3 regions of the Streptomyces sp. NPDC057900 genome follow, and region 1 is predicted to be linked to each of the others. Evidence: predicted binding sites of a transcription regulator. Region 1 holds the regulator's gene; each other region holds the start of a gene.

Region 1 (2,263 bases):
GGACTCCTCGACCAGATCGCCGCAGAGGACGACCGGGGGCGAGCCGGGCACCAGCACCGCCAGATCGTGCCCGCTGTGCGCGGGGCCCACCTCCGCCAGCACCACCCGGCGGCCGCCGCCCAGGTCGAGCGTCAGCTCCCCGCGCACCTCGTGCCGAGGGACCACCAGCGCCGCCACCGCCTCCGCCGCCTCCCGCTCCGGCACCCCGTGCGTGACCGCCGAGCGGCGCAGCTCCTCCGCCTCCGTCCGCAGCAGCTCCGCCAGTCCGGCCGCCCCGTACACCCGCGCCCCGGCGAAGGCGGCCGTGCCCAGTACATGGTCGAAATGCGGATGACTCAGTGCGACATGTGTCACCCTCCGGCCGGTCAGCCGGTCGATCTGGTCACGCAGTTCGGCGCCCTCCCGGAGCGTCGAGCCGGTGTCGCAGAGCAGCACCCCGTCCGCTCCCGCCACCAGCGCGGCCGTCGCGTCCCAGCCCGGCAGCCGCCGCCGGCCCATTCCGTCACCCAACCGCTCCCAGCCGAACTCTTCCCAAGCGACGTCCATACGGCGACGCTATCGGCAACGACCTGCGCGGTCTCGCGGTAGCGTGGCCGGTCGCCCTTGCTAGGGGCCCACCCCGTCGCCGTACACTGACCGGGGAGATTGCTGGCACTCGAATGGACAGAGTGCCAGGAGGAGTCCCGGGAACGACCCGAGATCGACCGAGGTAGACAGCTGGAGGTGTGCGCGATGCTCAGCGAACGCAGACTCGAAGTGCTGCGCGCCATCGTCCAGGACTATGTCGGCACCGAGGAGCCCGTCGGCTCCAAGGCGCTCACGGAACGGCACAAGCTGGGAGTCTCCCCGGCCACCGTCCGCAATGACATGGCGGTGCTGGAGGACGAGGGCTTCATCGCCCAGCCCCACACCAGTGCGGGACGCATCCCGACGGACAAGGGCTACCGGCTCTTCGTCGACCGGCTCGCGGGCGTCAAGCCCCTGTCGTCGCCGGAACGCCGGGCCATTCAGAATTTCCTCGACGGCGCGGTCGACCTCGACGATGTCGTGGGACGGACCGTACGGCTGCTCGCGCAGCTGACCCGGCAGGTCGCCGTCGTGCAGTACCCCTCGCTGACCCGCTCGACGGTGCGGCACGTGGAACTGCTGCTCCTGGCCCCCGCCCGGCTGATGCTCGTGCTGATCACGGACACCGGCCGGGTCGAACAGCGGCTGGTCGACTGCCAGACGCCGTTCGGTGAGACCTCTCTCGCCGATCTGCGGGCCCGGCTCAACAGCCGGGTGGTGGGACGCCGCTTCGCGGACGTCCCGCAGCTGGTGCAGGACCTGCCGGAATCCTTCGAGAGCGAGGACCGGGCGACCGTGTCCACCGTGCTCTCGATCCTGCTCGAAACCCTCGTCGAGGAGACGGAGGAGCGGCTGATGATCGGCGGCACCTCCAACCTCACCCGCTTCGGGCACGACTTCCCCGTGATGATCCGGCCGGTGCTGGAGGCATTGGAGGAGCAGGTCGTGCTGCTGAAGCTGCTCGGCGAGGCCAAGGACTCGGGCATGACCGTACGAATCGGGCATGAGAACGCCCACGAGGGACTCAACTCCACGTCCGTCGTCGCGGTCGGCTACGGTTCGGGCGACGAGGCAGTCGCCAAACTCGGCGTGGTCGGACCGACCCGCATGGACTACCCCGGAACGATGGGAGCGGTACGCGCAGTGGCACGTTACGTCGGACAGATCCTGGCGGAGTCGTAAGTGGCCACGGACTACTACGCCGTACTCGGCGTGCGCCGCGACGCTTCGCAGGACGAGATCAAGAAGGCCTTCCGGCGGCTCGCACGCGAGCTGCACCCGGATGTGAACCCCGATCCGAAGACCCAGGAGCGGTTCAAGGAGATCAACGCCGCGTACGAGGTCCTCTCGGACGCGCAGAAGAAGCAGGTCTACGACCTCGGCGGCGACCCGCTGTCCGCCTCGGGCGGAGGTGGCGCGGGCGGATTCGGACAGGGCGGCTTCGGCAACTTCTCCGACATCATGGACGCGTTCTTCGGCACGGCGTCGCAGCGCGGGCCCCGTTCGCGTACCCGGCGCGGCCAGGACGCCATGATCCGGCTGGAGATCGACCTCGCGGAGGCGGCCTTCGGTACGACCAAGGACATCCAGGTCGACACGGCCGTCGTCTGCACGACGTGCAGCGGAGAGGGTGCCGCACCCGGCACCTCGGCCCAGACCTGTGACATGTGCCGCGGTCGCGGCGAGGTCTCCCAGG
Region 2 (2,263 bases), on a different contig from region 1:
GTCACCGGCGCCGTCGACGATCGTCGTCTCGTCCTTGGTGATGACGACCTTGCGGGCGCGGCCGAGCAGGTCGAGACCGGCGTTCTCCAGCTTGAGGCCGACCTCCTCGGAGATGACGGTGCCACCGGTGAGGATGGCGATGTCGCCGAGCATGGCCTTGCGGCGGTCACCGAAGCCCGGAGCCTTGACGGCGACGGACTTGAAGGTGCCACGGATCTTGTTGACGACCAGGGTCGACAGGGCCTCGCCCTCGACGTCCTCGGCGATGATCAGCAGCGGCTTGCCGGACTGCATGACCTTCTCCAGCAGCGGAAGGAGGTCCTTCACGTTGCTGATCTTCGAGTTCACGATCAGGATGTACGGGTCGTCCAGGGACGACTCCATGCGCTCCATGTCCGTGGCGAAGTACGCCGAGATGTAGCCCTTGTCGAAGCGCATGCCCTCGGTGAGCTCAAGCTCAAGACCGAAGGTCTGCGACTCCTCGACGGTGATGACGCCTTCCTTGCCGACCTTGTCCATGGCCTCGGCGATGAGCTCGCCGATCTGGGTGTCGGCGGCGGAGATGGAGGCGGTCGAAGCGATCTGCTCCTTGGTCTCCACGTCCTTGGCCTGCTCCAGGAGGGCGGCGGAGACGGCCTCGACGGCCTTCTCGATGCCCCGCTTGAGAGCCATCGGGTTGGCACCCGCGGCCACGTTGCGCAGACCCTCGCGGACGAGCGCCTGGGCGAGAACGGTGGCGGTGGTCGTACCGTCGCCGGCGACGTCGTCCGTCTTCTTGGCGACCTCCTTGACCAGCTCCGCACCGATCTTCTCGTACGGGTCCTCCAGCTCGATCTCCTTGGCGATGGAAACACCATCGTTGGTGATCGTGGGGGCGCCCCACTTCTTCTCAAGGACGACGTTGCGGCCCTTGGGGCCGAGGGTGACCTTGACGGCGTCGGCGAGCTGGTTCATGCCGCGCTCAAGACCGCGCCGGGCCTCCTCGTCGAACGCGATGATCTTGGCCATATGAAGTGGTCCTCCCGGACAGGGGTGGATTCTCCGGACCGAGTGGCGCCCGCGACGGACGGCCTGCCGTCTGCCGGTTCCTTGCCCCGGCAGACCTGCGGGCCTCACCGGCCCGGTCCAAGTTTCTGTCACTCTCACCCGGAGAGTGCTAAGCCCAATGATTAGCACTCGACCCCCGAGAGTGCAAGCGCCCCCCTCCGGAGTGTGGACAACCGGACGGCGGCGGGTGCGACCGGACCCAGGACGCACGGAGGGCCCGTACCCCAGGGGTACGGGCCCTCCGTGCGTGAGTAGTGTCGTTGGCCGACCGCGCCGAGCTCAGCCGACAGCGAGCTTGACCATGTCCGCCTGCGGCCCCTTCTGGCCCTGCGAGATTTCGAATTCAACTCGCTGACCCTCTTCGAGGGTGCGGTATCCGTCCATCTGGATCGCGCTGTAGTGGACGAAAACATCCGCACCACCGTCGACCGCGATGAAGCCGTACCCCTTCTCCGCGTTGAACCACTTGACGGTGCCCTGAGCCATGCCTAACTCCCCTATTACTGGCCCTTGCACAGGACCGCACTTCGCGGGCCCGGGTCAGAACTCACCCTCCGACAGGAGAGGGTGCGTGCGCCGGAACGCGTCGACCGCGGCCGAATGTATCTGTCCAACTGCCCTCTGCAACAGGTCAATCGGACGAGAATTCTCAAGCGCACCGATCACCCGAATATGAGGAATTCATGAGATTCCTGGGCAAGTCGGGCCAGGCAAAGGCGACTTATGGCGCAAGAGGCTCAGGTACTTTGGCTGCATCTTGTCGTGGCGAGGCGCATTCTCATATGCGGCGGGCACGGGCAGCGAAGGGGACTTCCCACACTCTACCGCGTTCAACCATGCAGAATTGCCCCCTCCGCTTCTGTCGCGGAGAGGGCAATTCAGGTGACTCGGCGCAGTGGGACCGACCGGTCCCGGGGCTCAGCAGCCGCCGGCGACGGCCGGGATGATCGAGACTCCCGCGCCGTCCGGGGTGACCGCTTCCAGGCCGCCTTCGAAGCGCACGTCGTCGTCGTTGACGTACACGTTGACGAAGCGGCGCAGCTTGCCCTGGTCGTCCAGGACGCGGGCGGCGATGCCCGGGTGGTCCTTCTCCAGGGACTCGATGACCTGGGAGAGGGTCGCGCCCTCTGCCGGGACCTCGGCCTGGCCGCCCGTGTAGGTGCGGAGGATGGTGGGGATACGGACCTTGACGCTCATGGTGGGTGTCCTTCCTGGA
Region 3 (2,263 bases), on a different contig from region 1:
CGCGGCGGGCGGTGCCCAGCACGTCCAGACCGGCCTGGTCGAGCTTGAGGCCGACCTCCTCGGCGATGACGGTCGCACCGGTGAGGGTGGCGATGTCGCCGAGCATGGCCTTGCGGCGGTCACCGAAGCCGGGGGCCTTCACCGCGACGGCGTTGAAGGTGCCACGGATCTTGTTGACGACCAGGGTCGACAGGGCCTCGCCCTCGACGTCCTCGGCGATGATCAGCAGCGGCTTGGAGGCACCGGCCTGGATGACCTTCTCCAGGAGCGGCAGCAGCTCCTGGATCGAGCCGATCTTGCCCTGGTGGATCAGGATGTACGGGTCGTCGAGGACGGCCTCCATACGCTCCTGGTCGGTCACCATGTACGGGGACAGGTAGCCCTTGTCGAAGGCCATGCCCTCGGTGAACTCAAGGTCCAGACCGAAGGTGTTGGACTCCTCGACGGTGATGACACCGTCCTTGCCGACCTTGTCCATCGCGTCCGCGATGAGGTCGCCGACCTGGCTGTCCTGCGCGGAGAGCGCGGCCACGGCGGCGATGTCGGACTTGTCGTCGATCGGGCGGGCCGTCGCGAGGAGCTCCTCGGACACGGCCTTGACCGCGGCGTCGATGCCCTTCTTCAGGGCGGCCGGGGACGCGCCCGCGGCCACGTTGCGCAGGCCCTCGCGGACGAGCGCCTGGGCGAGCACGGTGGCGGTGGTCGTACCGTCACCCGCTACGTCGTTGGTCTTGGTCGCCACCTCCTTCACCAGCTGGGCACCGAGGTTCTCGTACGGGTCGTCGAGCTCGACCTCGCGCGCGATGGTGACACCGTCGTTGGTGATGGTGGGCGCACCGAACTTCTTGTCGATGACGACGTTGCGGCCCTTGGGGCCGATCGTCACCTTCACCGTGTCGGCAAGCTTGTTGACGCCGCGCTCAAGGGCGCGACGGGCGTCCTCGTCGAACTTCAGGATCTTCGCCATGGAGCTGAACTGTCCTCTCAAAAACAAGCACTGCGCCCCTCGCCGCCCGGCTAGTTATGTCGCAGGGGGCCAGGGGCGCAGAACAGAAGCAAACGTCGGGTGAATTACTTCTCGATGATCGCGAGCACGTCGCGGGCCGAGAGGACGAGGTACTCCTCGCCGTTGTACTTCACCTCGGTGCCGCCGTACTTGCTGTACAGCACGATGTCACCGGTCTTGACGTCGAGCGGAAGGCGCTCGCCGTTCTCGAAGCGGCCCGGGCCCACGGCCAGGACGACGCCCTCCTGGGGCTTCTCCTTGGCGGTGTCGGGAATGACCAGGCCGGAGGCCGTGGTCTGCTCGGCGTCGAGCGGCTGGACCACAATGCGGTCCTCAAGCGGCTTGATCGCAACCTTGGTGCTGGCGGTCGACACGATCCGGTCTCCCCCTTCGGAGATCTCACGGGGTTAACAGTCTTTGGGTGGCGACCAGGTGGGCCCGTCGTCGCGGGTGCCGGACCTGCCGGTCGCACAGTACTGCTGGCACTCTCCAGTGGGGAGTGCCAGCACTGAGACTATGACCGCGATTAGCACTCGGTCAAGCGGAGTGCCAATTCACGCCCCTCGTGGCGTCCGTGCCGGATCTCACCGGCGGCGGACACGGTCCGCCCCGGCCGGGGCGGACGTCCGCAGGAGACGACGACCAGCGCCCCCGGCGCCCCGTGGTCACCCCGCGGCACCTGGGCGGCGCGCGGGCCCGCCGGCCGCGCCGCCGCCCGGCTCGGTGGCGGGTTCACCCGCTGCGCGGCCTTGCGGCCGAGCCGTTCGATCGGGTCCACCGACTGCGCGCAGCCGGTGGTGGCGGTCAGGAGCGCACCGGCGGCCAGCAGTCCGGCCAGCAGCCGGTGCGCCCTTCTCATACGTAGTCCTCCAGCCGGGCCACGGCGTATCCCTTGTCCGTGATGACCTTCATGACGGCCCGGACCATGTCGGGCATGGAGCCCTTCCAGTCCTTCTTGCCGCGGAAGTGGGTGAGGATGATGTCTCCGGGGTGCAGGTCCTGGTCCTCCTCCCGCCACTCCATGTGGTCGGGGAACGCCTCCTCCGACCACAGGGGCACGGCGGTGATGCCGCAGGACTTGGCGATCCGCAGGGTGTCGCCGTTGTAGTTGCCGTACGGCGGCCGGAAGAGCCGGGGGCGCTCGCCGTACTGCTTCTGGAGGATGTCCTGCTGGTCGCAGATCTCCTGCTTCTGCTCGTCGTAGGAGAGGCCGGGCAGGTAGCGGTGGTTGAGCGTGTGGTTGTTGATGGTGACGCC

What was found. Region 1 encodes HrcA, which represses chaperone genes, less so after heat shock. Its sites were predicted from a motif close to TTNGCACTCNGNNNNNCNGAGTGCNAA; they were not measured.
Region 2: groL (chaperonin GroEL) is a predicted target of HrcA. The motif match lies at 1,170-1,196, and genes of this name have one in related genera.
Region 3: groES (co-chaperone GroES) is a predicted target of HrcA. The motif match lies at 1,486-1,512, and genes of this name have one in related genera.

The regions. Positions count from the first base shown of each region.
Region 1 is NZ_JBHVOI010000011.1:49,413-51,675, forward strand. It holds gene ACFVQ0_RS29835 (MBL fold metallo-hydrolase) at 1-546, opposite strand, end outside; gene hrcA (heat-inducible transcriptional repressor HrcA) at 733-1,749, shown strand; gene dnaJ (molecular chaperone DnaJ) at 1,750-2,263, shown strand, end outside.
Region 2 is NZ_JBHVOI010000002.1:146,404-148,666, forward strand. It holds gene groL (chaperonin GroEL) at 1-1,008, opposite strand, end outside; gene ACFVQ0_RS07770 (cold-shock protein) at 1,327-1,533, opposite strand; gene ACFVQ0_RS07775 (MoaD/ThiS family protein) at 1,966-2,244, opposite strand.
Region 3 is NZ_JBHVOI010000002.1:585,503-587,765, reverse strand. It holds gene groL (chaperonin GroEL) at 1-967, opposite strand, end outside; gene groES (co-chaperone GroES) at 1,072-1,380, opposite strand; gene ACFVQ0_RS10035 (hypothetical protein) at 1,533-1,865, opposite strand; gene ACFVQ0_RS10030 (polysaccharide deacetylase family protein) at 1,862-2,263, opposite strand, start outside.